Linked DNA regions of Exiguobacterium sibiricum 7-3. Each later gene encodes a partner of the first gene's protein in a complex. Links are inferred from orthologs where the notes say so. Each region holds a gene or a part of one and is shown in the gene's direction. Other genes may lie near its edges.

Region 1 (16,000 bases):
ACGGACAAAAGAAGAATTGGATCAATTCGTGACTGCGTTAGGAGGACTGACTCATGCATAAAACTAGTGAACAGACATTGATTTTTGAAATTTCAAAAGCCGGTCGTGTCGCCTACAGTTTACCGCTTCCGACGGTTGACGAAGTAGCGGCGGAAGAATTGTTGCCTGCGCATTTGTTACGCCAAGAGGATGTGGAGTTGCCGGAAGTATCGGAACTGGATCTTGTCCGTCACTATACGGCCCTTTCGAACCGAAATCACGGAGTCGATTCCGGTTTTTATCCGCTTGGTTCCTGTACGATGAAATACAATCCGAAAATCAATGAAGATATGGCGCGTCTCCCGGGATTTGCCCATATCCACCCGTTGCAACCGGTTGAGAGCGTACAAGGTGCTCTTGGGCTGATGTACGACTTACAAGAGAAACTTGCGGTCATTACTGGTATGGATGAAGTAACGTTACAACCGGCAGCGGGAGCACACGGTGAGTGGACGGGGTTAATGTTAATCAAAGCGTATCATCATGCGCGGGGAGACTTTAAACGGACGAAGGTCCTGGTTCCAGACTCAGCCCACGGAACAAATCCGGCATCGGCATCTGTCGCCGGTTTTGATACGGTGACCGTCTTATCTGACGAGCGTGGATTAGTGGATTTAGCTGACTTAAAGAGTAAAGTCGGAGAAGACACGGCAGCATTGATGCTGACGAATCCGAATACACTCGGCTTGTTCGAATCGGATATCGTGGAGATTGCGAAAGCGGTCCACGAAGCCGGCGGGAAGCTGTATTACGATGGCGCGAACTCAAACGCGATTATGGGAATTGCACGTCCGGGAGATATGGGCTTTGATGTCGTCCACTTGAATCTCCATAAGACGTTTACGGGTCCTCACGGAGGCGGCGGTCCGGGTTCAGGTCCGGTCGGTGTCAAACAAGACTTGATTCCGTATCTGCCAAAACCGATCGTTGCCAAAACAGCGGATGGTTTTGTCCTCGATTACGATCGTCCGGAATCAATCGGCCGCGTCAAACCGTTTTATGGAAACTTCGGCATCAACGTCCGGGCCTACAGTTATATCCGGACGATGGGAGGCGCAGGGCTTGCCCGCGTTTCAAAAGAAGCCGTCTTGAATGCCAATTACATGCTGGCACGTCTGAAGGGCGCATATGATGCCCCTTATGATGTCTATTGCAAACACGAGTTTGTTTTATCGGGACGCCGTCAAAAAGCACTTGGTGTACGGACGCTCGATATCGCCAAACGTCTGCTTGACTTTGGATACCATCCACCGACGATTTACTTCCCGTTGAATGTGGAAGAGTGTATCATGATCGAACCAACGGAAACAGAATCGAAGGAGACGCTTGATGCATTTTGTGATGCGATGCTCCAAATCGCCAAAGAAGTCGAAGAGACGCCGGACGTCGTCTTGAACGCACCGCATACGACGGTCGTCAAACGAATGGACGAGACATTGGCAGCACGTAAGCCGATTTTACGTTACCAGCCGAAACAAGAAGTTCACGTCTAAACAAAAAACCATCCCGCGTCTCTGTTGACGGGGATGGTTTTTTATTATGAAGTAAAAGGAATCAGCTACGTTTGACTTTTCCAGTCCATTGCTTGAATCCGCCTTTGAGTTGATACAAGTTCGTATAACCGGCTTTTTTTAAGACTTTGGCCGCTTGTGATGAACGCATGTTGCCTTGGCAGTATAAATAAATCGGCATGTCCTTACGTAATTCTTTAGAACGCATTTTCATCTGACTGACCGGTATGTTACGCGCTCCGATGATGTGACCACCTTTGAATTCTTGTGTCTCGCGGACATCCACAATTTGTGCTTTCCGGTAGTTTGCCCGGAATTCATCTTGTGAGAGCTTCGTGATTCCTTTCACCGGCATGAAGCGCCATACGATATAAGCAATCAAGGCTACCCATAAGACGATCGTGATGATTGTACTGATTTCCATATCTAAGTTCCAACCCCTTCGTTCATATAACATCTTTACCATTATAGTAAACGAAATCGATTTCGGCAATCGACTCGTCGTTGCGCAGGATAGAAAGGGTCTGATACACTAATACGGAAACGTTTCTGGGGGTGTTCACTTGATCAGAGAGTGGCAAGTATTGACGACGGAAAGAATGGAACCGGCATTAAATATGGCGATTGACGAAGCCTTAATCGGTTTTGTCGGTCGCGGCGAAGTGGCGCCGACGCTTCGTTTTTATTCGTGGGAACCAAGAGGATTAAGTGTCGGTCATTTTCAACGGGCGACAAACGATATTGATCGAAAACGGATTGAAGCACTGGGTATTCCGATCGTTCGTCGGATGACCGGGGGACGAGCTGTCTTACATGCAGATGAATTGACATACAGCGTGATTCTTCCTGAACAGATGGAAGGCGTCCCGAAAACCGTCATTGAAAGTTACCGGATGCTGACAGAAGGAATCCGTAAGGGGTATCATCATTTAGGTATTCCTGTTGAATTTTCGGTACCGATGACAGAAGAAGAAAAGGAAGAATTGCGAAAACCGAAGTCTGCCGTCTGTTTTGATGCCGCATCGTACTACGAACTTGCGGTCGGAAAACGGAAAGTGGCCGGAAGTGCACAAGTTCGTCATCAAGGCGTCGTGTTGCAACATGGTTCTGTGCCGCTGTCTGTCGATGAAGGGGAATTGTTTGATTGTTTTATGTATGAAGACGAAACAATGCGTGAACGGATGAAAGCACGATTTTCCGGAAAAGCGGTTGCCTTGAATGAGCTTGCAGGACGTTCTGTCTCATTCGATGAAGTCCGTGTCGCATTTTTAAAAGGGTTTGAAGATGCACTTCAATTGACCTTCACACCTCTAGAGTTCACAGCGCATCAATGGCAGGAAATTGAGCGGTTGGCAGAGAAGTACCGTAGTGAAGAATGGAACTGGAAGCGCTAAAGAGATGGATTGGAAGGTGATGTCGTGCCGACTCCGAGCATGGAAGATTATTTAGAACAAATCTATATTTTGATTGAAGAAAAAGGATATGCCCGTGTATCCGATATTGCAGAACTGTTAGGTGTTCATCCATCGTCTGTGACAAAGATGGTGCAGAAGTTGGACCGGGAAGAATACCTCGTGTATGAAAAATACCGCGGATTGATGTTGACGGCAAAAGGACGGAAAATCGGAAAACGTCTTGTCGAACGTCATGCGTTGTTAGAAGATTTTCTGCGTCTCGTCGGAGTGGATGAATCTTTGATTTACAAAGATGTTGAAGGGATCGAGCATCATATCAGTATTGAAGCACTCGATAAAATCAACGGGATGATTCAGTTTTTTGCCGAACGTCCAGAATTACAAGCAGAATTTCAAAAACATCAGCAAGTACACCCAGAAGAATGAGTGTACTTGTTTTTTTTATCTCATTTACCTTAAAAGACGAACGATTTATAATGAAATATCGTTATAGTACGGTTAATTGGGGTCGGATATGCTATACTGACCGTGAAATCATCGAAGGGGGTGACGGATGGGTATCCATCCGGTTATGGAAATCGTGATTAAAGAAAAGTTAATATCGGAGTCAGAGCTTGCGTTAAAAGTAAAAGAGCTTGCCGCTGCAATCGAACGTGATGCGGCAGGACGCCAAATTGTTTTAGTCGTCGTATTGAAAGGTTCGATGGTGTTTGCTGCCGATTTGATGCGCGAAATCAAAGGAAGTGTCCAAATCGATACAGTCGCCTGTTCTTCGTATGGCGCCAAAACGGTTTCGTCAGGACGCGTTCAGCTTAAAAAAGACCTGGACCTTGATGTCGAAGGGAAGTATGTTGTCGTCGTCGAGGATATCATCGATACCGGGCATACATTAAGTTTTTTATGTGAACACATGAAACTGCATAAACCGGGTGTCCTGAAGATTTGTACGTTACTCGACAAGCCTGCACGACGGGAAGTGCCGTTAGACGCAGATTATGTCGGATTTGAGATTCCTGATTATTTTGTAGTCGGTTATGGAATTGACTGTGCAGAAGAATACCGGAACCTGCCATACGTTGGTTGGGTCGAGACGGAGTGAACTACTCACCACTTATTTGCTGCGCAAATTGAAGCGGGCGCTTCTTGGGAAGACCGTACTTTTACTAGCTACGATTATTTACCAAGCTCATCGGGTGGTTCCCACCCTGAGACGCTTAGAGGTGGGGAATTCTCGCTAAATTTAGTTAAAAAAACAGTAGCTGTGTGGCCTCATCGGCACACAGCTACTGTTGATGTGTTTAAAAAGCACGTTTTTTCTTTTTGCCTTTTTTCCCTTCAATGACAGTCAAATGTGGTGCTTTTGATCGGTCGCGAAGGGGACGGACTTTATTAGAAGTGGCCGTTTTTGTCGTTTTAACCGGTTTCTTCTTAATATCTGTCCGACGGGGAGGAGGATTGTTCTTGGCATGCATTTTTTTAGACTGAGCAACAGATTTCCGATATTGTGAGTTCGTACCGCTGCTGACGCTGTTTCGTGTTAAAAATTTAAACAGCAAGAAGATGATTCCAGCTGTAATCGCAAAAAACAGTAATTGTGAAAACAGACTACCGGGATCATTAGCTAGCTTATATCCAAAGCCGACGAACGCAAACAGTAACACGACAAGTGCGAATGTAGAGCCAATCCGTTGTCTAATCATATTATCACCCCTGTTATCAATTAACCAAGTGCATTCTCATGTAGGTTATGTTCCTGTTTTTCGAGTGCTTCAAACGCGTAAATCGCAACCTCGATTTGAGAATCATCCGGTTCTTTCGTCGTCAAGTACTGTAACCACAGGCCGGGTAAGGCGATGACGCGTAACCCTTTAATGTTTTGCGCTTTATTTGTTAATTGTAAAACTTCAAACGAAAGACCGATGACGACAGGCAATAACGCAATCCGACAAACGAGACGTAACCATAATGGATCAGTCGGTACGATTAAATAAACGAAAAATCCGACGATGACAGTGAAAATCAAGAAACTCGAACCACACCGGTAATGCAGGCGGCTGCTTGTCCGGACATTTTCGACCGTCAATGCCTGCCCGCTCTCGACACAGTTGATGACTTTATGTTCCGCACCATGATATTGAAACAGCCGTTTGACGAGTGGGGTCAAGGAAATCAGATAGAGATAACTGAACAGCAAGGTCAACTTGATTAAGGCTTCCAGCACGTTTTGAACCAAATGTCCGGATAACGCCGGGAAGTAGCTGAAAAGTGAGGCAAGAAAAGCAGGTAATAACGTGAATAACAATTTTCCGAAAAAGAACGACAAGACACCGAGTACGGCGACGCCGAGCCATTTCGTCAATTGTCCTTGGGAAGCATCTTCGGGCTCTTCTTCACCCGGTTTGACACCGTACCGGTCACTTGCAAAGTTCATATGACTTGCTCCGTTTGCTGAAGATTCGACCAAAGCGAACAGCCCGCGGATCAAAGGGATTTTTTTACCGACGGCGATCCGTGGTCGAATCGGTTTTTTTTGTTCAAACGTTTCGATCGTATCGTCATTTCGACGAATGGCTGAGACGGCATGTGTAGCATTTTGGAACATGACACCTTCGACGATGGCTTGTCCACCGACGGGCGCTTGAGCAGTTTTCATAGAGCAACGCATCCCATCTTCAAATAAAATATCGTGTACCGTTATTTTACTCGATTTAGGGAAAAAACACTATGCTCAGCTGTCGATGCCGGTCGAAAATTTAGGAGACGGAAAACGACTTATGATACAATGACAAAGACAATCTGGAGGTGATGAAATGCGGATATTAGTCTTGAATGGACCGAACTTGAATTTGCTTGGGACACGGGAACCGGATACATATGGGGCGCAAACTTTATCGGATTTGGAAGGTCTGATCAAAACTCGTTTTAAGGACATTGATTTTCAATTTGCCCAGTCGAACCATGAGGGGGAATTGATCGATTATTTACATGGAGCACGCGGATATGACGGGATCGTCTTGAATGCGGCGGCTTACACGCATACGAGTATTGCGTTGCGTGATGCGATTGCGGCAATTGACGTACCGACGATTGAAGTTCATTTATCAAACGTTCATGCACGTGAAGCATTTCGGCATCATTCGATGCTTGCACCGGTTTGCCGAGGTGTCATCAGCGGCTTAGGGATGACGGGGTATCTGCTCGCGGTCGAGGCATTGATTCAACCGTCTACATAATAAAAGGGGGAAACAGACATGAAACATCGTATCGAAGCACTCCAAACGGCTCTCAAGGAACGTGATTTACCAGGTCTTCTCGTCACGAAGGCAGAAAATATCCGGTATATTTCTGGATTCACCGGTTCGAGTGGCGCATGTCTCGTGACGGCGGAACAAGCTTATTTTGTAACGGATTTCCGTTATACGGAACAAGCAGCTGACCAAGTAAAGGGAATGGAAATCGTTCAGATTGAACGATCGATTCCGGAAACGATGGGTGAATTGATGGCGGGGGCCCGTGTGCGTGCAGTCGGTGTCGAAAAAGATGCGATGACACTTGGCTCATTCGAAGCATTCGATCAGGCATCCGCTGTGGAATTGGTTCCGACGACAGGAATCGTTGAAAACCTACGCTTGATTAAGGATTCATCAGAGATTAAGATGATTAAGGAAGCGGTGGATTTAGCAGATGCGACGTTCCACCACATCTTGACGTATATTCAAGCTGGTCGGACAGAACTGGAAGTCTCGAACGAACTCGAATTCTTCATGCGTAAACAAGGTGCGACGTCTTCGTCATTCGATACGATTGTTGCATCTGGTTATCGTTCGGCGTTACCGCACGGTGTCGCCAGTTCGAAAGTGATTCAGTCAGGTGAACTCGTGACGCTTGATTTTGGTGCGCTTCTGAACGGATACGTCTCGGACATCACGCGTACTGTTGCTATCGGACCAATCAGTCCAGAGTTGCAGAAGATTTACGATACCGTCCTTCAAGCGCAACTCGCAGGCGTTGACGGATTACGTCCAGGAATCACGGGAATCGAAGCGGACGCGTTGACACGTGACATCATCAAGGATGCAGGATATGGGAAATATTTCGGTCATTCGACGGGTCATGGAATTGGGTTAGAAGTACATGAAGGACCAGGATTATCGTTCCGTTCTGAAACGAAACTGCAACCTGGTATGATTGTTACGGTTGAACCGGGAATTTACGTACCGCAAGTCGGAGGATGTCGGATTGAAGATGACGTCTTGATCACCGAATCAGGGCGTGAAATTCTTTCGTCTTCACCAAAAGAACTCATCACACTGTAAAAACGGCAAGATCAACATTTAGGAGGAACTTTTCATGGTATCAGTAAACGATTTAAAAACAGGACTTACAATTAAAACATCAGACGGAATGATTTGGCAGGTCCTTGAATTCCAACATGTTAAACCAGGTAAAGGTGCAGCATTCGTGCGGACAAAAATGCGTAACATCCGAAACGGAAACATTCAAGAAATGACATTCCGTGGTGGCGAACGTGTCGAACGTGCCCACATCGAACGGAACAAAATGCAATACCTTTATCCGATGGGTGAAACGTATGTCTTCATGGATACAGAATCATACGAGCAACTCGAATTGACAACGGTTCAAGTCGAAGCGGCACTCCCGTTCCTTCTTGAAAACATGGAAGTTCAAATTGCGATCTACAACGGCGAAGTCCTCGGAATCGAGCTTCCGAATACGATCGTCATGACAATTGTTGAGGCAGAGCCTGGTGTCAAAGGCGATACAGCATCAAACGTCAAGAAAAATGCAACAGTTGAGACGGGACATATCATCCATGTGCCACTCTTCATCGAAGCAGGAGAAAAAGTAACAGTTGATACACGTACTGGTGATTTCACAGGGCGTTACAACGGATAATCAAACTTTCGAAACGTCTATTCATCCTCGTCTTGGGTGGATAGGCGTTTTTTTCCTCTTGTCTTGACTTGCGTCCTTTGGTATGACCAGTTAATATTAGTATTTGAGTAGGCATTAGCACCTGGTATAATATTAAAGTATAATAATAAAGGTGAATGTTGAGATAGGGGATGAAGAAAAATGAAAATCGATCAGTTGAAGCAAGTACTCGAAATGTTGGACCAATCGAGTGTCAATGAACTTTCTCTTGAAACCGACACGTATAAGTTAAAATTAAAAAAACAAAATGATAACATCGTTGTTTCCCATCAAGCACCGGCTCCGGTGGCAGCACCAGCGCCGCAAGCTCCAGTAGCCGTCACGGAATCCGCAACGGAAGAACCAAATACCGAAGCAGATACGGTGACCATTAATGCATTGATGGTCGGAACGTTTTATTCACGTCCGAATCCGGACAAACCGTCTTTCGTCAAAGTCGGCGATCAAATCGAAGTCGGTCAAATTGTCTGTGTGCTAGAAGCAATGAAACTATTTAATAATCTGAACTCGGAAGTAGCCGGAACAGTCGTCGAAATTCTCGTCGCAGATGGAGACCTTGTTGAATTCGGACAACCGCTCTTCCGGATTCGTCCTTGAGCGGGGTGATGGCAATGGAAAAACTTTTAATAGCGAACAGAGGCGAGATTGCGGTCCGAATCATTCGAGCGGCAAAAGAACTCGGAATTCAGACGGTTGCTGTTTATTCGACTGCGGACCGTGATGCGCTGCATGTCCGTTTAGCAGATGAGGCATATTGTATCGGAGATGTCAGTTCGACTGCTTCCTACTTGAATGTCACGAATATCCTGGCTGTTGCGACCAATCGGAACGTCACGATGATCCATCCGGGCTACGGATTCCTGGCGGAGAATGTTGATTTTGCCGAGATGTGTGAAGCATGTGGCATCAAGTTCGTTGGACCGACATCAGCCGCCATCCGTCAGATGGGAATCAAGGATGTTGCGAAACAAACGATGATTGCCTGCGGTGTACCTGTCGTACCGGGTTCTGACGGGACGGTTACAGATGATGAAGCATTACAGTTAGCCGAAGAAATCGGCTACCCCGTCATCATCAAAGCGACTGCCGGCGGAGGTGGACGAGGCATTCGTGTCGCCCGTTCACAGGAAGAACTCGTGACCGGTCTGGATGAAACACGCCGTGAGGCGAAACAGGCATTCGGCAACAGCGAAGTGTATCTCGAACGCTTTATCGAAGAGTTCCGTCATGTCGAAGTCCAAGTACTTGCCGATCGTCACGGAAACGTGATTCATCTTGGGGAACGCGATTGTACCGTCCAACGACGGATGCAAAAATTGATTGAGGAAGCACCATCGCCGGCTGTTAGTCCTGAAACACGTTTGAAGATGGGGGAAGCGGCGGTCAAAGCGGCGAAGGCGATTGACTATACGGGAGCCGGGACGATCGAATTCATCTTTGTTGAAGAGACGGAAGAATTTTTCTTCATGGAAATGAATACGCGGATCCAGGTTGAACATCCGGTGACGGAAATGATTACGGGATTCGATCTCGTCCAGGCGCAGCTCCAAGTGGCGCTAGATCATCCATTGGCTGTTCAGCAACAGGATATTGAATTCCGTGGGCATTCGATTGAATGCCGGATCAATGCAGAAGATCCGGATCACGATTTCCGTCCGCACGCCGGACGAGTCACCCAATACGTTGCGCCAGGAGGAATGGGCGTCCGAATCGATAGCGCAGTGTATCCGGGATATATGATTCCCCCGTACTATGATTCAATGGTCGCAAAACTGATTGTTCATGCCGAAACACGTGAAGAAGCATGTGCGAAGATGGAGCGAGCACTGTCCGAGTTTTGGATCGAAGGTGTCAAAACGACGATTCCGTTCCATCAAAAAGTCTTGGCACATCCCGTATTCCGTCGTGGAACGTTTACGACGAAATTTACAGAGCGTGAACTAAAAGCAGAAATCGTGAAGTGATCGTGGGCGGGAGTCGATTGTATTTAACTCCCGTCTTTTTGCCGTTCTCTATGTTTTTTGAAAAAAGAATGTGCTAAACTAATTGATTGAGAACGATAAAAAAAGGAGCACGTAAAATCATGATGAAAAGACATATGGCGCGCGAACTTGCAGTACAGTCTTTGTTCCAAATGGAACTCTCGGATCTGTCTGCCCAAGAAGCCATTGAATTCGCAGTAGAAGGTAAAGAATATGATACGTTTGTTACACAATTGGTCGAGGGTGTCGAAGCCAATAAACCGGAAATTGATCAAAAGTTGCGTGCCGCGCTCGTGAACTGGTCATTTGAACGTCTTGGAAACATCGAACGGACGATTCTTCGTCTTGCGGTTTATGAACTGTTATTTGAAGCTAAAATTCCAGTCCGTGTAACGATCAATGAAGCGATTGAATTAACAAAAGCTTTTGCCGACGAAGAAGCAACAAAAATCGTCAACGGTGTGTTAGGAAAAGTAGCACAAGAGGTGGAACAAAACGGTTTGAAAGAAAATCCGCAAAGCAACTGAACTTAAACAGAGAAGTTTGATCAGGCAAAGAGTGAAGTGAATATTTTTTGGGGAGTGGACAAAATCATGGCAGTCGTAATCGATGGGAAACAAGTCGCACAATCGTATCGTTTGAAACTGAAAGAAGAAGTCGCACGTCTGAAAGAACAACGTATTCAACCGAAGCTGACCGTCATCTTAATTGGGGAAGATCCAGCCAGCCAATCGTATGTCCGTGGTAAAGAAAAAGCGGCACAAGAGATTGGGATGGATTCTGACTTGATTCGACTATCAGAAGAGACGAAGGAATCGGAATTGCTTCACTTGATCGAACGTTTAAATGCCGATGCAAGCGTACACGGTATTTTGGTTCAATTGCCTTTGCCAAAGCATATTGATGAGAGTAAGGTCATCTTCGCCATTTCACCGGAAAAAGATGTCGATGGATTTCATCCTGTCTCAGTCGGGAAAATGATGATTGGTGAACCGACCTTCTTGCCGTGTACACCGAACGGAATTCTTCACCTCGTCAAGGAAATGAACGTACCGATTGCCGGTCGCCATGTTGTTGTCGTCGGTCGAAGTCAAATTGTTGGAAAGCCGGTCGGCATGCTGTTCTTAAATGAATCGGCGACGGTGACGTATTGTCACTCGAAAACTGCTGATCTCGGTGCCATGACCCGTCAGGCGGACATTTTGATTGTCGCTGTCGGTGTACCAAAACTGATTACGGCCGACATGGTCAAACCGGATGCCGTTGTCATCGATGTCGGTGTCAACCGGGTAGACGGGAAGTTGGTCGGAGATGTCGAATTTGAAGCTGTGAAAGAGGTCGCCTCGATGATTACACCAGTTCCAGGTGGGGTCGGACCGATGACGATTACAATGTTGCTTCATAATACGATTGAGGCAGCGAAATGACGAATCCTCTTCAGGTTTCCGAACTCGTCCATTACGTGAAGCGGGAACTCGAGAATGACTCGTTGCTCCAACAAGTTCAGGTGGTGGGAGAAGTGTCGAACTTTAAACGACACTCTTCCGGTCACCTTTATTTTACGTTGAAAGACGAACAGTCGCGGATGAAAGCCGTTATGTTCGCCCGCGATGCCGGCCGTGTCAAAACGGACATCCGGGACGGTGCACGCGTCATCATAACGGCGCGGATTTCAGTATATGTCGCATCGGGTGAGATGCAACTCTACGTCGAACGGATGATGGAAGACGGCGTAGGCGCCCTCTACGAAGCCTATGTCCGATTGAAAGAGGATGTCGAAGCCCGAGGCTGGTTTGAGTCGGAACAGAAACTGCCGTTGCCGGCATTCCCGCAAAAAATCGGAATCGTGACATCACCGAAGGGGGCAGCCTTGCATGACATCGCGACGACGTTACGTCGGCGTTATCCGCAAGCCGCCATCGTCTTTGCACCTGTGCTGGTCCAGGGAAAAGACGCAGCACCCCAAATCGTCCGTGCCATTGAAGCAATGAATGAACATCAAGCGTGTGATGTGATGATTATCGGTCGGGGGGGCGGATCAATCGAGGAACTGTGGGCGTTCAACGAAATGTCGGTTGTGACGGCGATTCATCAGTCGCGGATTCCGATTGTGTCAGCGGTCGGTCATGAAACAGACTTTACGATTGCTGATTTTGTTGCTGATGTCCGGGCGGCGACACCAACAGCCGCGGCAGAACTCGTGACGCCTGAGGCAGTAGAACTCGAGAAGCGTCTCAATGAGCTGAATCGAAGATTGACACGACATTACGCTCAGTACATCAACGAACGTAAAGATCAAGTCAACCGGTTGGCAACAAGTTACGGATTGAAATCTCCTCGGGTCTTGTTAGGTTTAAAACAAGAACGGTTGGACCGGGCAGAGATGGGACTTCATCGAATCGGGAAGCAAGTGTTGCAGACGAAACAACAAGCGTTGACCGATCAGGTGAACCGTTTCGCACGGATCGCGATGCAAGAACGTCTGGCAGAACAAAAGCGCCAATTGATTCGGACACGAAAACAACTAGAACGGATTCACACCATTATTCGCTCGAAGCAGGATCGGCTCCATCAAATGATTGCCCGTCTCGACTCGGTCAGTCCGACGCAAGTCATGCTTCGTGGATATACATACGTCGAGCAGGATGGACGACTCGTCCGCTCCGTAGCAGAATTGTCAGATCAGACCTTCCGGGTTCAGTTTCATGACGGGAGTATCCTAGCGAAACGAGAGGATGAAGAAGATGGAAACAGAACAATCCTTTGAAGCAGCTTTAGAGCGGTTGGAAGAAATCGTCGAATTACTGGAAGCGGGTGAAGCACCGCTTGAACAAGCGATGAATTTGTACGAGGAAGGTGTCAAATTGACGGCACTCTGTCAAGGGAAACTGTCGACGGCAGAACAACGGTTGGATCAAATCTTGGAACAAGACGGCACGTTACGTGAAAAAGGGGGATCACAATGATTGTCTTAACAGAGTGGAAAACGCAAGTGGAACAAGCACTGGAAACATTCATGACTCGTCTAGAAGCACCAGAACGTCTACGGGAAGCCATGCGTTATTCGCTTGATGCAGGCGGAAAGCGTGTCCGGCCAGCATTGATTTATGCTGTCCTTGATGCGTATGGGATCGACCGCAAGATGGGTGACGCTACGGCAGCAGCCCTTGAGATGATTCATACATATTCGTTGATTCATGATGATTTACCGGCGATGGATGATGATGACATGCGACGCGGACGTCCGACGAATCATATTCAATTTGATGAAGCGACTGCGATTCTCGCTGGAGATGCGTTACTCACGAATGCCTTTACATGTTTACTCGAGACCAAGGCGACAGCAGAAGTTAAAGTGAAATTGCTCGAGCGACTCGCAACAGCGGCAGGTGCAGCCGGAATGGTCGGCGGTCAATTAGACGATATGCTGGGTGAGCGTGGAGGAATCAATGACGCGGAGGAACTCGAGTCGATTCACCGTCGGAAAACGGGAGCGCTGCTGATTTTTGCGGTCGAAGCAGGCGGTATTTTAGCCGGAGTCGCGGATGAGGATCTCGCACATTTGAAACGGTATGGTCTTCATCTGGGGATTGCGTTTCAGATTCAAGACGACATCTTGGACGTGACCGGAGACGCTGATAAAATCGGAAAACCGGTTGGCAGTGATGAAGGAAATGACAAAGCAACTTATCCAAAACTACTAGGTCTTGACGGAGCGGAACGGGCACTTGCAGCCCAAGTGACGGCAGCAAATGAAGCAATCGAAGCTCTTTCCGTCGAAGCGGCACCGCTTAAGGATTTGCTCGACTTCGTCGTCAAGCGTGACCATTAAGAGAGGCGGCGTAGTATGCCGTCTTTTTTTATGCGCCGGGAATGTGGCATTCGCAAGATTGTTCTAGTACAATGTAGGGTACAAACCATATAAGAATGCAAGGGAAAGAGGCGGTAAGGTATGAAGTTGACAGAGATACAGGATCCGTCATTTTTAAAGCGTATGTCAGTCTCGGAATTAGAACTGTTCGCAGGCGACATCCGACGCTTTTTGATTGAAGAACTAGCAACAACAGGTGGACATTTGGCACCGAATTTAGGTGTCGTTGAACTGACGTTGGCGCTTCACCGTGAATTTGACAGTCCAAACGATAAATTCGTCTGGGATGTCGGACACCAAGCATACGTGCATAAAATTCTGACAGGACGGGCAGGTCAGTTTGATACGTTACGGCAACATAAAGGGTTGTGTGGGTTCCCGAAACGCAACGAGAGCGTCCATGATGTCTGGGAAACTGGACACAGCTCGACTTCACTTTCGGCAGCGATGGGGATTGCTGTATCAAATGAATTAAAAGGAAACGATGACCGGGCGATTGCCATCATCGGGGATGGTGCATTGACAGGCGGAATGGCACTCGAAGCATTGAACCATATCGGTGCGGAGCAACAAAACGTCATCGTCATTTTAAACGACAATGAGATGTCAATTGCACCGAATGTCGGGGCGATGCATCAGATGTTAGGTAGAATCCGTTCTTCCCGCAAAGTCCGTTATGCACAAGATGAGCTGGAAACATTGATTAAAAAAATTCCTTTAATCGGCGGAAAGCTTGAAAAAGGCGGAGAGAAAATTAAAGAAGCTGTCAAAGGAGCACTTGTTCCCGGCATGTTCTTTGAAGAACTCGGTTTCAATTATTACGGACCAGTCGATGGTCATGATTTGACCGATTTAATTGAACAGCTGAATTATGTGAAGAAAGAAGAAGGACCTGTCTTGCTTCATGTCATCACGAAAAAAGGAAAAGGCTACCGTCCGGCAGAATACGACGGCATCGGTACATGGCATGGTCTTGGACCGTACAAAATCGAGTCGGGTGAAGTCATCAAAGGGAAATCAAAAGCACCAAGCTATTCGTTTACAGTAGCAGATACGTTGACGAAGATGGCCCGTGAGGATGAAAAGCTGACACTGATTACGCCGGCAATGAGTGTTGGATCGAAACTGGATTGTTTTGAAAAAGAATTCCCGGAGCGGATGTTTGATGTCGGAATCGCGGAACAACATGCCGTGACGTTTGCTGCGGGTCAGGCAACACAAGGGATGAAGCCAGTCGTATCGATTTACTCGACCTTCTTCCAGCGCGCATATGACCAACTCGTTCATGACGTTGCGCGTCAGAACCTGGATGTCACGTTTACAATCGACCGTTCTGGTCTTGTGGGTGCTGATGGTGAGACACACCAAGGTGTCTTTGATATCGCCTTCATGCGTCACGTGCCGAATATTCGGATTGTCATGGCGAAGGATGAGAATGAACTACAACATCTTCTCTATTCGGCTGTTAAATACGAAGGACCGATTGCTGTCCGTTTCCCGCGTGGAGAAGGAATCGGTGTTCCAATGGATGAGACACTCCGTGAGATTTCGCTTGATACATGGGACGTGGAACGTGAAGGAACGGATGTCGCCATCATGGCGTTTGGTCCACAAGTGCAAGACGCCCTGAAAATCGCGGAACTTCTTGAAGGCGAGTTATCGGTACGGGTCATCAATGCCCGGACGATCAAACCACTGGATGAAAAAATGTTGACTGCTTTATATGCAGAAGGAATTCCGCTTGTAACGCTTGAAGAAGCGGTGCTTAAAGGTGGATTCGGTTCAGCTGTTCTCGAACATGCCAATGAACAGGAAGCCTTCCCGCGCGTCAAACGATTTGGTATTCCGGATTGGTATATCGAACACGGCGGCGTCAACGAATTGTTAGAAGAAATCGGATTATTACCTGGACAGATTGCGGAAGAAGTTCGCTCGTTTGTCAATCAAGGAAAGAAACAGAGTGTGTAACGATTCATGGAAACTGTAAAAAAAATCCGCCTAGACGTCTTACTCGTCGAGCGCGGTCTATGTGAAACACGTGAAAAAGCAAAACGGACCATTATGGCAGGTCTTGTATTCAGTGGAACAGAACGATTGGAAAAAGCCGGTGAAAAAGTAAAATCAGACATTGATTTGACGGTTAAAGGTCAGGTCATGCCATATGTCGGTCGTGGTGGATATAAGATGGAGAAAGCACTTGCTGTATTCGATATCGATGTGTCCGGA
Region 2 (16,151 bases), 1.3 Mb from region 1 along the record:
CAAACGTCTGGATCACAACGAAAGTTGTGTTCAGACGTTTTTTGTTTGAAGAAAATCATCTCAACGGAGTGAAAACAGATGAGTTTATTTCTCGTAATAAAAACGTTTGTTACAAGGTTTGTCATATAAAAAACGTAAAAACGAAAGTTAAACCGATTATTGTCGTAAAAACGGTTTGAAACCGATAAAAATGAGTCTTTTGTAATATAAAAGTAACAATCGCGTCATCTTTTTGTGGTCTATATGTAACGGCACAGCTCCATTTTGTCATGTATATTAATGTAAGTTACAAAACAGGGACAATTATGGAGGAGAGATTACATGATGATGAAACGAATAATCGCTAGTGTTTTAGCAGTCTTGTTAGCACTCAGTTCGTTTGCAGGTCTTCAAGCGGAAGCTGCAACTAAAAAAAATGTCAAGTCGTCGGTCGATAGTCTTATTGTTCGCCAAAAAGCCACAACAGCGTCTAAGAAACTCGGTCTTCTATATAAGAATCAAACACTACCGTACAAAGCAAAAACAGGAAACTGGTATAAAGTCAGTTACAAAGGAAAAACGGCTTACCTCAGTGCCCGTTATTCTAAAGTCGTCACATCAAGCGGATCGAAAAAACAATCAACAGGTGGTTGGAAAACGATCACAAATGTAAGTGCAACAGCATATACACCGTACGATCCAGGTAGCGGTAACTTAACGGCAATCGGTTGGAACATCAAGAGTTCTAAAAAGAAAGTCGTAGCAGTTGATCCACGTGTGATTCCGCTTCGTTCAACGGTTAAAGTGTATTACAAAGGAAAATTAAAAGGGACGTATACAGCAGCAGATACAGGCGGTGCCATCAAAGGTAAGAAGATGGATATTCTCTACTACTCACGTGCCGAAGCATTTAACTGGGGTCGTCGTAACGTCACTGTTAAATTCAAATAAGTCATTTCAATCAATCGTACATCGGTGCGATTGATTTTTTTTTGTCTAAAAAAGCACTGCCTCTTGAAAGAAGCAGTGCAGAAATGAGTTCAATTAAAGACGGACAATCAAGACATCACATTTTGCATAACGTGTAATACTTTCGGAGACACTACCGATAAAGAAACGTTCGACAGCATTTAAACCGGTTGCACCACAGATAATCAAATCAACATTATGGTTGGGTGCAAGTTTTTTGGCGATGGTTACTTTCGGGGAACCGTATTCAATAGCGACTTCAACATCCTTGACACCACGCTCCTGAGCTGTCTTGACGTAATCATCGAGCAGTTCTTTCGCATATGATTCGGCGCGTTCGGTAATCGTCCGATCGTAGGCTTCGACAGTTGCAAAAGTCCGTGTATCGATGACATGAGCAATGACGAGTTTGGCATTATTTCGAAGTGAGACGTCAATCGCTGTTTCAAAAGCACGCTCTGCCTCTTTTGATCCGTCGACTGCTACTAAAATGTTATGATATACGATTGCCATCTTATATCCATCCCTTCGTATTCATCTGATTTTACACCCTTATTGTACCATTCCCTTAAATAGAAGGTGAGGAACATTTAAGGAGATTTTAAAATTGTTCTTCGCCAGCGGAACCCGTAAGATGGAAAGAGATGAAAGGAGGCGATGCCAAGATGAGGCACGCATTAATTACAGCAGGAACAAAAGGACTCGGTGAGATGGTGACCCGTCGTTTGCTCGAGGAAGGTTGGCACGTAACGGCTCTTCACCGTTCAGAACCGACGTTTTTTCATGAACGTCTCCATTTGATTAAAGCGGACGTGACAGAGCAAAATCAGCTGATGGAGGCAGTTGAGCAGTCGATGACTGCCCACGGTCGGATCGACGCGTTGATTTTGAATGCGGGACCGTATATCTTCGAACGGAAATCGCTTGTCGACTATTCAGATGAAGAATGGAATGAAGTAGTGACCGGTAACCTGACAGCTAGTTTTTGGTTATTACGAAAGATTCTTCCAATCATGCGCAAGCAACAATACGGACGTATCATTACATACGGTTTTCCGGAGAGTGCATCTGCACCTGGTTGGGTGGAGCGGGCTGCATTCGCGGCGGCGAAAAGCGGCATGGTCAGTTTGACAAAAAGTGTAGCGCTTGAAGAGGCAGAATACGGTATCACGGTAAACATGGTCAATCCGGGTAATATTGTGGGTGACAATAAGTCCAAACGGATTGAACAGGCGACGGCGGATGAACAGACACCGGTCGGACGGACTGGTGTCGGAGAAGATATCGCGCGGACGATTTCGTTTTTAGTAGCGGAAGAATCCAGTCTGATTACAGGGGCGATTCTTGATGTGACCGGCGGGGTCAACGTTGTACATCAATCCCGTCCGTGATGGTTCCGAAGAATAATTAACAGTTGGATTTGGTTGTATAGATAACAGGGGGACGGAATTGAAATTCCGTCCCCCTGTTTTTCATTTTTTTGATTCTGATTTAGTTTACTGTACTGCTGTTACAGGCAATGACTGAAGATGCTTCGGATAACGGGTCAGTGCTTCCGGTCCGCTCTCGGTTAAATGAATGTCATCTTCAATTCGAACACCGCCGATGTTTGGAACATAGATACCTGGCTCGAGCGTATACACGATTCCGGACTCCGCTGTCAGCAGGTTGTTCGATGCGAGTGACGGGAATTCATGGACATCGATTCCGAGACCGTGTCCGACACGATGGGTGAAATAGTCACCGTAACCGGCTTGTTCAATCACGTTCCGGGCAGCTTGATCTAATGTACCAAGAGTCACGCCGACTTGGCTGGCTTCTGTAGCTGCTTCGAGTGCTTGAAGAACCGTTTGGTAAATGGTTTGTTGTTCTTCACTGGCTTCGCCATAAACGAACGTCCGGGTAATGTCTGAACAATATCCTTTCCAAACGACACCAAGGTCAAACAGGACAAAATCGCCTTCTTGAATGACTCGGTCACCCGGCACACCATGCGGGTCTGCACTGTTTGCTCCGAATAAAACCAATGTATCGAACGACATCTCACGGACGCCTTTCTTTTTCATTTCGAACTCGATTGTTGAAATGACTTCCATTTCCGTGACACCAGGACGAATTGCCTGTTTACCGATTTCGATTGCTTCGTCAGCTAAGGTTGCTGCTTCGCGGAGAATCGTAATCTCTTGAGCGTCTTTTTTCAGGCGTAGTGCTTGCAAGGGTTGACCGATATCAAGAATTGCCGCATTTTCTTGACGGGCTTCTAGCTCTTTGAACCGGCTGAAAGTCATATGTTCGCCTTCAATCCCGATTCGGTTATTGGAGATCGAAAACGTTTGAAGCGCTTCACTGATTTTATCAAATGGATGTTCATGGTCCGCATACGTAATGACTTCGCCGTCCCATGGACTTGCAGCGACGATGTTGGCTTCGAGCGCAGGGCAGAAGAGGGCACGTTTTCCGTTAGCGTCTACGATGACAGCCATCACACGTTCATGCGGTTCCGCATAGACACCTGAAAAATAAAATACACTCGCTTTTGACGTAATCAATGCAACATCGATTCCTGATTCTTGTAATACACGACTAATCTGATTTGTCCGTTCTAACATATCGTTTCCACCTCTCTGTTCGTTTCATGATTCAGTATACCATCGTTGGAATTGGAAAACATTTCTCGCAAATCGGGACTAGTACACTTTTCATTCATTGGAGTAGTACAGTATAATGACAGAAGAGTAGAATATAGGAAAAAGAAGGGATACAGCATGCCTACAAAACATGAACAGATCATCCGGCACATTGAGGATCTCGATGTGGGCGCCAAAATATCCGTCCGGCAAATCGCAAAGGACTTAACGGTATCCGAAGGTACGGCATATCGTGCCATTAAAGAAGCGGAAAATTTAGGGTTCGTCTCAACAATCGAACGTGTGGGGACGATTCGTATTAAAAAGAAACAAAAAGAAAATATTGAAAAACTGACGTTTGCGGAAGTCGTCAACATCGTGGATGGACAGGTTCTCGGAGGACGTGACGGACTTCATAAGACATTGACGAAATTCGTCATCGGAGCGATGAAGTTAGAAGCGATGATGCGTTATATCGATGTCGACAGTCTTGTTATCATCGGAAACCGGGAAAAAGCACATGAACTGGTCTTGGATGCAGGAGCAGCAGTTCTGATTACCGGTGGTTTTGATACGACGGAAGACGCAAAACGATTGGCGGACGAAATGGAGCTGCCGATCATTTCAACGTCTTACGACACATTCACTGTCGCGACGATGATCAACCGGGCCATCTATGACCGACTGATCAAAAAAGAAATTTTACTTGTCTCCGATATTTTAATTCCATTACATGATACGTTTTATTTACAAACGAATGATCCGATTGCCAGATGGCATGAACTCAATGAGCAGACGAAACACAATCGTTACCCGGTCATCGATGAACAGATGAAGGTCGTCGGTGTCGTGACGGCGAAGGATATCATTGACCGTCCACACGATTGGCCGGTTGAAAAAGTCATGACGCGTCATCCGATCACGGTCGGTATCCGTACAAGTGTGACGAATTCCGCGCATCAGATGGTGTGGGAAGGGATTGAGATGTTACCGGTCATTGACCAATACGGTCGATTACTGGGCATCATCAGCCGACAAGATGTATTAAAAGCCCTGCAACTGGCAAACCGTCAACCACAAGTCGGGGAAACGTTTGATGACTTGATAACGGGACAAATCAAGGCGGCGGAAGATGCGAGAGGACCTTACCTTTCGCTGGAAGTCTCACCACAGATGACGAATTTCATGGGGACGGCTTCAAGTGGTGTCTTGACGACCTTGCTCGTCGAAGGAGCGACACGGATGTTGCGCCACATGAAAAAGGGTGACCTCGTCATCGAAAATGTCAGCATTTATTTCATCAAACCCGTTCAAATTGAGAGTACGATTACGATTCGAGCCAATGTGTTTGATGTCGGGCGGAAGTTCGGAAAAGTGGATGTCGAGATGTATCAAGGCACACAAATCGTGGCAAAAGCACTCGTGACGTCACAACTGATTGATCGATAACATGGACTGGGCATAAAAAAAGACGGTAGCTACCGTCTTTTTTAGGACTGTTCCGTCTGTTCCATTTCACGGACGACATACGGATAGATTTTTTTATAGCGGATGAAACCAGCGATGAACGAAGCGACACCGATGACGATGAGGATTGAACAAACAACTTTCCCGGTTGTCGATGTCAGGCCTTCGCCGGAGACGAATTGGTTAACGGCAAACAAGATGACGAACAGGCTGAGCCAGATGCTCGCTTGTGTATTGAATAAAAATTTTCGGTTCGTGCTTTTCGTATGAAACGCACGTCGTTTTGCAAGTAAATATCCACCAAGCGACAAGACGATTAACAGAATGAGTACAAACTGCATATGGATGACCTCCTTTTCTTTCTATATCTGTTTGTATCATATCAATATTTAGAGGAGCTGTGCACTGTGAAAGAACAAATCAGACAATTGATTGAACAAGCATCGACAATCATCATTCATCGGCATGAACGCCCGGACCCTGACGCGCTAGGCAGTCAGTTTGGATTACAGTTGGTTTTACAAAATCGATTTCCCGAAAAAACAGTGAAAGCGGTCGGCGAGATGGCAAGCTCACTTGCATTCATGGGGGCGCTTGATTCTGTGGAAGCAGCGGAGTATAAGCAGGCACTCGTCATCGTCCTGGATACAGCTAATCAAGGACGGATTGATGGAGCGGAAGCGTTGAATGGTCAGCAAACGATTAAAATCGACCACCATCCGGACGAAGATCCCTATGCCGACGTTCAAATCGTTGATACAACCGTCAGTTCGACGTCGGAGCTGTTGGTCCATCTCTTAAATGAATGGGGCTATGAAATCCCGGCGGCAGCAGCGATTCAATTTTATGCAGGGATCGTCGGAGATACAGGTCGTTTTCAATTCAGAGGCACGACAAGCCGGACGTTTTCCGTCGCAGCGCAACTGCTCGATACGGGAATTGATACGGATTGGCTCTATCGAAACATGTACCAGACGGAACTGGTCGCTTTACAGTTACAAGGTTATGTGTTGCAACATATCCAGTTGACGAAAGCGGGTGTCGGGTATGTCGTGTTGACACAGGATACATTGGCGACATTCGATGCGACCGTTGAACAAGCGTCCCTTCTCGTCAACAGCTTTGCAGGTCTGAAAGGCTTAAAAGCATGGGCATTGTTCCTTGAAACAGACAAGGAAGTTCGTGTCCGTCTGCGTTCGAAAGGACCAGTCATTAATGAGGTAGCCAAAGAATTTAATGGTGGCGGACATCCGATGGCATCGGGTGCGACGATCAAAGATTTGACGGAAGTGGATACGGTCGTCTCCCGTTTGAATGAAGTGGCAGAAGCCTTTACGTTCTAATAGAAAAAGGCTGCTCGCCATCATCCTGTTTCGGATACATGGCGAACAGCTTTTTTTAGCATCAATGAGTGGAAGCCTCTTCTTGGGGGATGAACCAAATTCCCCGTTCTGTGTGATCTTCAATGACGTTTAATTCAAGTTCTTTAACGGACTTACGGATTTTTTCAGCGATTTCTTCAGTCTCGGTAAATGCGGTTACCCCTAATTTCAGTTGTTCTACTTTTTCGCGGGCAATCTGGCTACGGTTTAAAATCATGGCAAACTCTCCTTCCGTTCAAGTCATGATGTTCTCTTTTTATTGTAGCGAAAAATGATGGGGATGGCGAGACTGAGAAGCGCATAGATATGAAACTTCTGAAAACGTTTCATTTATAACGAAATATAACCAAATGAGGATGGAGGAAAAAGAATGATCCAACTAAATGTCCGTACAGCATACAGTCCGTTGCAAAGTACGATTCGGATGGATCGTTATCTGGATGAGGTCAAACGACGCGGCTTTTCAGCTGCAGCCATCTGTGAGACATCTTTGACAGGAGTTCCGGCGTTTATGGCAGGTTGTGCGCAACGGGAATTGACTCCGATTGTCGGATTCGAACAAGTCATAGAACCGGATGAACTCACGATTCTGTGGTATGCGAAGACGAGTCATGGACTAAAAGCACTCTACCGACTTGCTAGTGAGATGCCTGTGGACGACTACGCGGAACTGATCGCCGTCCTGGAACCGAAACGACAAGCTCCGGAAGATGAAGCACGCTTACGGCGTCTCGTCGCCCAGTGGATGGGGTCAGCGCACAAAGCGACGATTTTTCTCGGCGTCAAGGCGGTCCGTTCGACCGTTGAACGCGACAGCAGGGAACAGTACCGTCAAGCGGCGAATGCCCTTGGGATCGAAACGATTCCGATTGATCCCGTTCGTTACCTCTTTCGTGAAGAGGTAGAAGCATTTCAAGCTTTACGTGCGATTGACGAAGGGTCGACGTTCGCTGAACAAAAAATCAATCGGTTGGCTCACTTTAAACTAATGGAAGAGTTACACGAACAGTTTACTGATCGGGAACTACGATTGCTGAAACAATGGGCAGAATCGCAGGAGACATTGACGTTGCCTTTTCAATCGCGTCCTCTCCCGCAAGTGACGAATGATTCGAATCACGTGCTGAACCGTTTGGCGCATGATGGCTTACTGGCACATGGTCACACCGGGGAAGAAGCGACAAAACGGTTGAAGTATGAGCTTGAAGTCATTGAAAAGACAGGATTTGCTGACTACTTTTTGATTGTCGAAGACTTAGTACGCCATGCGAAGGTGAAAGGAATCCGTGTAGGACCCGGACGTGGATCGGCCGCAGGATCGCTCGTCAGTTATGCCCTCGGGATTACGACCGTTGATCCTCTGAAGTACGGTTTGTTATTTGAACGTTTCCTGAATCCAGAGCGGATTTCGATGCCGGATATCGATATTGATATCGAAGATGAGCGGAGGGAAGAAGTGCTTGAGTACCTGGTCGAGCGGTACGGAAAACAACATGTCGGTCAGATCGGAACGTTATCGACTCTTGGAGCGAAAGCCGCATTACGCGATGTCGCACGGGTATTAGAGTTTTCTAAAGATGAAACGGACGCGGCAGCAAAACAGTTGGGAAAGGTGACGACGTTACAAGGCCTTGAACAACAGGCATCGATCTACCGTTGGTTCTCGGGCAGTGAAAAACGACGCCAACTACTGCAACTTGCGCAAGCAATTGAAGGATTACCAAGACAACGTTCGATTCATGCCGCTGGTGTCATCATTGGGTCAGATGAATTAATCGAGACGACACCGGTTGATTTGAACGCAAGTGGACGATTCGTCACACAATATTTAATGAAGGCAATCGAACAACAAGGATTGCTGAAGATTGACTTATTAGGGTTACGGAATTTAACACGGCTGCGTCAGATGGAACAATTGATTCAGCATACGTCCCCCGATTTCTCGGTGGAACGGATACCGGACGAGGACAAAGCGACGTTACGATTATTCGCGAAAGGGGAGACGGATCAAATTTTCCAATTTGAATCGGCCGGGATGAAGCAGACGTTACGGGAGGTCAAGCCAAGCCGGTTCGAGGATTTAGTCGCGACGATGTCACTATTCCGTCCGGGACCGATGAAATTCATTGATCTCTATGCGAAACGAAAAGCCGGTCAACCCTATCAAATGGTACATCCGATTTTAGAAGAGATTTTAGCAGCGACGTACGGCGTCATCGTCTATCAGGAACAAATCATGGAGATTACACGCCGGGTCGCCGGATTTACATTAGCACAGGCTGATCTGTTACGACGGGCAATCTCGAAAAAAAGTAGTCAGTCTGTAGAAGCGGAAAAACAGCGTTTTATCGAAGGTGCGGTACAAAATGATTTTGATTTAACGGTCGCCGAAACGTTGTACGATCAAATCGAACGGTTTGCCGGATATGGGTTTAACCGTAGTCACGCCGTGGCGTATACGAAAATCAGTTATGCCCTCGGATACATGAAGGCCCATTATCCACAAATCTTTTCATTGGTATCGATCGATCAACCGGAACGTCTCGTGCGTGTCATGCGGGAAAAACGCCTTCCGGTACTGCCGCCTGATATTTGGATGTCGGATTACCGTTCGGCATTAGAAGGTAAAGGAATCCGGCTTGGGATTCAAACACTTCGGGGAATCACGGAAAAAGACTTTCAGACGTTACGGGAAGCGGCCAAAACCTCGCAGACAATCACACAATTGTTGTCAGCGGTCGGGTGGGGGAAAAAAGAACGAACGAAGATTGAACTTTTGTTATACAGCGGAGCGCTCGATCGTGCGACTCATGGAGACCGGGGGCAGGCGGAACAGGAAGTCCTTGATTACTTTACGATGGCGTCGAATACACTTCTTCCGGATGAACTCGCAAGCCTCGGACGAAGAAAGACAACGGCACAAACGAACCGGACAGCGACGGACTGGGCACGCCTTGAGCGCGAGTCGCTCGGGTTTTGGTTGACCTATTCTCCGTTGATGACCGCAATGAAGCCGCCGGTTGAGACGACGCATTTCCAAACGGTTTCCCTTGAAGGAAATCAAACCAATTATCTGGTCTGTTACATTGAGCAAATCCGTGAATTTAAAACAAAACGTGCCCAGACGATGGCGGTCATGCATGCCGTTGATGGATATTCGACGGAAGAAGTCGTCGTTTTTCCGCAACAGTATGCAGCGTTTAAACGTTCGTTGTATATCGGAAACGTCTTGTTGATTGAAGTGAAGGTACAAGAACGCGAAGGCAATCGTCAATTCGTCCTAGAACGGTTACGTCCTTTAGGGCAGGATGTGTTATTCGTCAAACTATCGTCTAAAAATGATCTCGCTGTTCTTGAACGGATGCTCGAAACCGTCCCCGGCGATATTCCGGTCGTCGTTCGTTATGCTGATACGAATGAGACCAAATCATTGCCTGGAATATATGCCGTTCAACAGGAAGAGGAATTGATGGCGCAGCTCCGAATCCGATTCGGGGAAGCGAATATCATCCTGAAAAATGTCCCTCGTTCGAACTAGTAGTAGGTAATAAGATTTGTTATAATAAGGGGTAATTGGTCTGACCAATGACCGCCGGAATAAGGAAATGACGCATGCGTCAGGAAGGTGGTGCTGTACCAATGGAGAAAAAGCGGAATGCTTTTGAAATGAATATTTCAGCAATCAAAACGATGATCGAACAGGATGGTTTTGTGCCGGGAGATCGAATTCCATCAGAACGTGAATTGGCAGAACGACTGTCGATTAGCCGTCCGTCCGTCCGCGAAGCACTTCGGACGTTAGCCTACCTCGGAATCATCGAGACGAGGCACGGGGGAGGTAGTTTTCTTTTAAACCGTGATGACCATACCTATATTCAGATCATCGCACAATTTTTAGTGACCGGCGATTCAAAGTTTGAAGATTTGGCAGGAACACTTCGTTTGCTTGAACAGGCAGCATTTGTTCAACTCGCAGACGTGTCCATTCTAGAAGCTCACGTCGATTCCGACGCGGTCTTTCGTGAAACGCTGATCGCTACAATCGATAACGATTTGTTTGAGCGGATTTGGCGGCAAGTGAATGCCTTCTATCAAAGTTTTGGTCAAGGGGAGCTCTATACGCGAGCGGAACGGGAAGCTTTTCTAAAACGCTCGTAGGAACCACAAGGGGGAACTAACGTGCAAGCATTTTTTCGAAAACCTAAAAAATTTGTCACTTTGACATCAAAAGAACAACGGGTCGATGTACCGGTTGGTTTAATGACTAAATGTCCGAAGTGCAAACTGATCCAATATACGAAACAACTCGAAGCGAACTTAAAAGTCTGTGCCTGTGGTTACCATCATCCACTGACAGCTACCGAACGATTTGAACAATTGTTTGACGCTGGAACGATTACGTATTTTGATTTACCAGCAGTGAAGGCAGATCCACTCGATTTTCAGGATTATCCGGAAAAGCTGAAAGGAGATCAAGTACGGACAGGGCTTGAAGAAGCGATTGTTTGTGGTGTGGGTCAAGTGAATGGATATCCGCTTGTAGCCTGTGTCATGGATGCACGTTTTCGGATGGGCTCAATGGGGGCGGCAGTCGGAGCTGCGATTGCAGAAGCCATCCGTTACGCAACAAAAGAACGGTTGCCCGTGACAATCTTTTCGGCTTCAGGTGGAGCACGGATGCAAGAAGGAATGGTCAGCCTGATGCAGATGGCGAAATCGAGCTTATTCCTGAAACAACATTCGGATGCAGGGCTATTGTATGTTTCCTGTATGACGCATCCGACGACAGGCGGAGTATCGGCAAGTTTTGCCATGTTGGGTGATTTTAATATCGCAGAACCCGGTGCCTTGATTGGCTTTGCCGGCCGTCGGATCATTGAACAGACGATTCGTGAAAAATTACCGGAAGACTTCCAAACGTCAGAGTTCTTACTGCAGGCGGGACAACTCGACGATGTCGTATCGCGACACGACTTGAAAACCTACTACACACGTATTCTGATGATGCACTCGGAGGGAACCAATCATGCAACCATTTGATCAACCAGTAATCGCATTGCGCGAAAAAATATTAGAACTGCACGACATGGCAGAGACGCAAGGGCTTGATTTTAAAGAAGAACTGAATTTATTGGAAGAACGGCTACGTCGATTAGAACTCGATATTTACGGGAATATGAAAGCGTGGAACCGTGTGCAACTGGCACGGCATCCGGAACGTCCGACGACACTCGATTATGTTCGTCTGATCTGTGACGATTTCATTGAACTACATGGTGATCGGCACGGATATGATGATGCGGCGATCGTTGGAGGGATTGCGATGCTGAGTGGTCAAGCCGTGACAATCATTGGTCATCAGCGAGGAAAAGATACGAAGGAAAATATTCGCCGGAATTTTGGTATGCCCCATCCTGAAGGCTATCGAAAAGCGTTACGCTTGATGCAACAAGCGGTGAAGTTTAATCGTCCGATCATCACGTTTATTGATACGAAAGGCGCGTATCCTGGCCGGGCAGCGGAAGAACGAGGGCAAAGCGAAGCCATCGCGAAGAATCTCTTTGAAATGGCTGGAATGCCTGTGCCGATTATTTCAATCGTCATCGGTGAAGGCGGATCGGGTGGAGCACTTGGAATCGGTGTCTGTGATCAGCTGCTGATGTTAGAGAACTCCACGTATTCCGTCATTTCACCTGAAGGTGCAGCTGCTCTTCTTTGGAAAGATGCCAGTCTTGCTGAAAAAGCGGCAGAATCGATGAAAATTACGGCGCCGGATTTACTTCGACTCGGAATCGCGGATGGCATCATCTCTGAAGTCATCGGTGGAGCGCATTTAGATGTTTCATTACAGGCCGATAAAGTAAAATCTGTTCTAGAACAAAAACTTGCCCAACTGACCCGTTTGACACCAGAACAGTTAATCGAGAAGCGCACAGAAAAATATCACCAAATTGGCACATAACCTGCATGTAATCGCTATCATGATTGGCATTCCTTATTTCGTGATGGGATGAACAAACTGCTGTAGAAAGTTTATGCAGTCTGCCCTGTTGTAAAACAACAAAACTACGTGCTATTTTAGACTAAGATTAATGGAGAGGTGATTAACGTGAGTTTGAAACGGATTGCTGTTTTAACAAGTGGAGGCGACGCACCAGGCATGAACGCTGCAGTGCGTGCTGTAACACGTAAGGCGATTTTTCATGGACTGGAAGTATTTGGCGTCTATAACGGATATCAAGGTCTGATTAACGGAGATCTCGTCCAATTGAACCTAGGTTCAGTCGGTGACATCATTCAACGAGGCGGAACATTCCTTCGTTCTGCACGTTGCCCAGAGTTCCGGACAGAAGAAGGACGTGCGAAAGCTGTCGTCAATCTGAAGAAATTCGAAATTGATGCACTCGTTGTCGTTGGTGGTGACGGGTCTTATCGTGGTGCTCAAAAATTGACGGGACTTGGTTTCCCGACAATCGGTCTCCCGGGAACGATTGATAACGATATTCCAGGTACGGATTACACGATTGGTTTCGATACAGCACTCAACACGGCACTGGAAGCGATTGATAAGATTCGTGATACAGCGTCGTCGCATGAGCGGACGTATGTCATCGAAGTCATGGGACGCGACGCAGGGGATATCGCTCTCTATGCTGGATTAGCTGGCGGAGCGGAATCAATCTTGGTCCCTGAACGACCAGAAGATTTAAAAGAAGTCCTAAACCGGATTCAAAGCGGTGTCAATCGTGGTAAAAAACACTCGATCGTCATCGTGGCAGAAGGTGCCGGACGTGCGCAGGATGTTGGAGACGAGATTGCCAAAGAGACCGGACTTGATACACGTGTCACAGTATTAGGTCATGTTCAACGTGGTGGTGCGCCGACAGCTGCTGACCGTGTATTGGCAAGTCGAATGGGTGCCTATGCAATCGACATCTTGCTTGAAGGTAAGCAAGGACGTGTCGTTGGTGTACGTGGTGGCAAGATGATTGATCTTGATATCGATGAGGCGTTGGACGAAAACAAACACGAACTGGATCTTGAAATCTTAGAGTTGTCAAAACAACTATCAATCTAAGATAGACCGATTATCAGTCGGAGTAGAATAGGTTTTATTGGCATTGTGATTGAACAGCCAAACATTGTAGGAGGTTTATGGAATATGCGCAGAACTAAAATTGTATGTACGATTGGACCGGCGTCAGAAAAACGTCTTCCAGAAATGATTGAAGCGGGTATGAACGTTGCTCGTCTTAACTTCTCACACGGTGACTATGAAGAACACGGTGCCCGGATCACGGACATCCGCCGTGCAGCGGAAGAAGCAAACAAATTAGTCACAATCCTTTTAGATACAAAAGGTCCTGAAATCCGCACGCATACATTTGAAGAAGGCAAAGCCCTTCTCGTACGCGGCAAACAAGTCATCGTCGTCAGCGGTGACGCAAACGAAATCGTCGGAACAGCAGACAAGTTCTCTGTGACATATGATGGTTTATATGATGATGTCGAAGTCGGTTCGATGATCATGTTAGATGATGGGTTAATCGGACTTCGTGTCGCAGAAAAACTCGAAAACCGTGAACTCCTTTGTGATATCGAAAACGAAGGAATCATCAAAACGAAAAAAGGTGTTAACTTACCAAACGTAAAAGTTAACTTACCTGCTTTGACAGACAAAGATATCGCAGACATCGAGTTCGGAATTCGTAGCGACATCGATTTGATCGCTGCTTCATTCGTTCGTCGTGCATCTGATGTCGTTGCCATTCGTCAATTGCTCGAAAAACACAATGCAAGCCACATTAAAATCTTCCCGAAAATTGAAAACCAAGAAGGTGTCGATAACATCGAAGAAATCATCGCGATTTCAGACGGTCTGATGGTTGCACGTGGTGATCTTGGAATCGAGATTCCGACGGAAGAAGTTACACCAACACAAAAAGATCTCATCAAAATTTGTAATGATTACGGTAAACCGGTCATCACAGCAACGCAAATGCTTGACTCGATGCAACGTTTCCCACGTCCGACACGTGCAGAAGCATCAGACGTCGCGAACGCGATTCTTGATGGAACAGATGCGATCATGCTTTCAGGTGAAACAGCAGCCGGGGATTACCCGATTGAATCTGTTCAAATGATGCACACGATCGCAAAACGGACAGAAAAAATGCTCGACTACAAGATGCTCCTGAAAGATCGTCAAACACGCAGTGAGCACACTGTGACGGATGCAATCGCTCAAGCCGTTACGCATACAGCCATCAACTTGGACGCTAAAGCAATCTTGACACCGACTCAGTCTGGTTACACAGCTGCCCGGATTTCAAAATACCGTCCAGAGTCAAACATCGTTGCCGTCACACCGAGCGCGCGTGTTGCACGTCAACTCAATATCGTTTGGGGTGTTTACCCGATTGTTGTCGACCATTTGTCAGACAACACGGATGATATGTTGACACTTGCTGCTGATACAGCAAAAGAAGCAGGATTTGTTACAGACGGTGACCTCGTCGTCATCTCTGCAGGTATCCCGGCTCTTACAGCAGGTACAACAAACATGTTAAAAATCCACATCGTCGGTAAAGAGATCACAAACGGTCGCGGAATCGGTGAACGTGGTGTCGTTGGCGAAGTCGTCATCGCGCATACAGCTGAAGAAGCAAACGCAAAAGCAAAACCAGGTATGATTCTTATCACGAACTCAACGGATCGTGACATGATGCCTGCAATCGAGATGGCTGCAGCAATGGTCACAGTAGACGGCGGATTGACAAGCCATGCTGGAATCGTTGGTCCTTCACTCGGTAAACCGGTTATCGTCGGTGTTGAAAATGCCATGACAATCTTCACAGATGGTCAACGTATTTCAATCGATCCTTTAACAGGTAAATTGTACAACGCATAATCAATGAAACGGATATGGCAAAAGCCATATCCGTTTTTTCAAATCGGGGGTTTGCACATGGAAGCCTATCTTTTTTTGATTGGTCTCGTGTTGATTGGTGTCATCGCTCAAAATAAATCGTTGATCATTGCAGCTGCTTTTTTGCTCATCATCAAAGCGATTGGTCTCGACGGTCGCCTGTTCCCGTCCTTACAGGCGAAAGGCATCACATGGGGAGTCACGTTGATCACGGCGGCGATCCTAGTACCAATTGCAACGGGAGACATCGGATTTAGAGAGCTGCTGAATAGTGTACGGGGACATATCGGTATCATTTCATTTTTAGCAGGAATTTTTGTTGCAATCATTGCAGCCCACGGCGTTGGTCTGATGAAAGAAGATCCGCTCGTCACGACTGCACTGCTTGCTGGAACGATATTGGCCGTCGGACTGTTTCGAGGTGTACCGGTTGGTCCGTTGATCGGAGCAGGAATCGCAGCTCTTGTCATTGGAATGTGGGATATCATCGTCAAAGCAATCAGTGGTTAAGTGATGTAACGATAGTGAAGTGAATTAATTTTTTGATAATAGTATGCAAGTTCGTTCACTTTTTGGTTAATTTTGTTTATACTAAGGACAGAAACAAGATGGTCTATTCAAGAGCAAACGGTTCGGCGTGGGGAACGACTCTTGCGTAGACGTCTTTTTTTCAATACGGAAATGAAAGCGTTTTAAATTTCTGGGGGAAAAAAAGGGGGATTTTTGTATGACACAAACAAAAGGTTTAGAAGGAATCGTCGCGACAGCATCGAAGATCAGTTCGATCATTGATGGTCA

What was found.
Region 2: the proteins of accB (region 1) and accD are in contact, whole or in part, in a solved structure (PDB 8UXZ), measured with the Escherichia coli proteins. The link is inferred for Exiguobacterium sibiricum 7-3 from one-to-one orthologs.

What each region holds. Positions count from the first base shown.
Region 1 is NZ_KK211190.1:2,101,240-2,117,239, reverse strand. The notes cover bases 6,989-9,790. They hold accB (acetyl-CoA carboxylase biotin carboxyl carrier protein), read left to right. Parts: upstream 6,989-8,062; coding sequence 8,063-8,518; downstream 8,519-9,790. Other genes in these bases: accC (acetyl-CoA carboxylase biotin carboxylase subunit), read left to right, coding at 8,533-9,790; efp (elongation factor P), read left to right, coding at 7,316-7,882; P402_RS0111980 (M24 family metallopeptidase), read left to right, coding at 6,989-7,281. In the rest of the region: aminomethyl-transferring glycine dehydrogenase subunit GcvPA, read left to right, coding at 1-61; aminomethyl-transferring glycine dehydrogenase subunit GcvPB, read left to right, coding at 54-1,532; P402_RS0112015 (rhodanese-like domain-containing protein), read right to left, coding at 1,594-1,974; P402_RS0112010 (lipoate--protein ligase family protein), read left to right, coding at 2,114-2,944; transcriptional regulator MntR, read left to right, coding at 2,969-3,391; hpt (hypoxanthine phosphoribosyltransferase), read left to right, coding at 3,537-4,064; P402_RS0111995 (SA1362 family protein), read right to left, coding at 4,264-4,665; P402_RS0111990 (DUF1385 domain-containing protein), read right to left, coding at 4,686-5,618; aroQ (type II 3-dehydroquinate dehydratase), read left to right, coding at 5,776-6,198; more of P402_RS0111980, read left to right, coding at 6,217-6,988; more of accC, read left to right, coding at 9,791-9,885; transcription antitermination factor NusB, read left to right, coding at 10,005-10,430; bifunctional methylenetetrahydrofolate dehydrogenase/methenyltetrahydrofolate cyclohydrolase FolD, read left to right, coding at 10,497-11,330; xseA (exodeoxyribonuclease VII large subunit), read left to right, coding at 11,327-12,670; xseB (exodeoxyribonuclease VII small subunit), read left to right, coding at 12,648-12,869; P402_RS0111940 (polyprenyl synthetase family protein), read left to right, coding at 12,866-13,735; and 2 more genes. UniProt on the Escherichia coli protein: This protein is a component of the acetyl coenzyme A carboxylase complex; first, biotin carboxylase catalyzes the carboxylation of the carrier protein and then the transcarboxylase transfers the carboxyl group to form malonyl-CoA.
Region 2 is NZ_KK211190.1:833,442-849,592, forward strand. Bases 9,581-12,533 are described here. They hold accD (acetyl-CoA carboxylase, carboxyltransferase subunit beta), read left to right. Parts: upstream 9,581-10,603; coding sequence 10,604-11,464; downstream 11,465-12,533. Other genes in these bases: dnaE (DNA polymerase III subunit alpha), read left to right, coding at 9,581-9,962; P402_RS16260 (FadR/GntR family transcriptional regulator), read left to right, coding at 10,037-10,582; P402_RS0105225 (acetyl-CoA carboxylase carboxyltransferase subunit alpha), read left to right, coding at 11,451-12,386. Also shown: P402_RS0105170 (3D domain-containing protein), read left to right, coding at 325-930; P402_RS0105175 (universal stress protein), read right to left, coding at 1,024-1,461; P402_RS0105180 (SDR family oxidoreductase), read left to right, coding at 1,614-2,339; P402_RS0105185 (M24 family metallopeptidase), read right to left, coding at 2,445-3,557; P402_RS0105190 (DRTGG domain-containing protein), read left to right, coding at 3,714-5,024; P402_RS0105195 (YtpI family protein), read right to left, coding at 5,066-5,383; P402_RS0105200 (DHH family phosphoesterase), read left to right, coding at 5,450-6,385; P402_RS0105205 (hypothetical protein), read right to left, coding at 6,447-6,641; more of dnaE, read left to right, coding at 6,795-9,580; pfkA (6-phosphofructokinase), read left to right, coding at 12,540-13,502; pyk (pyruvate kinase), read left to right, coding at 13,587-15,335; P402_RS0105240 (DUF441 domain-containing protein), read left to right, coding at 15,387-15,863; citZ (citrate synthase), read left to right, coding at 16,081-16,151.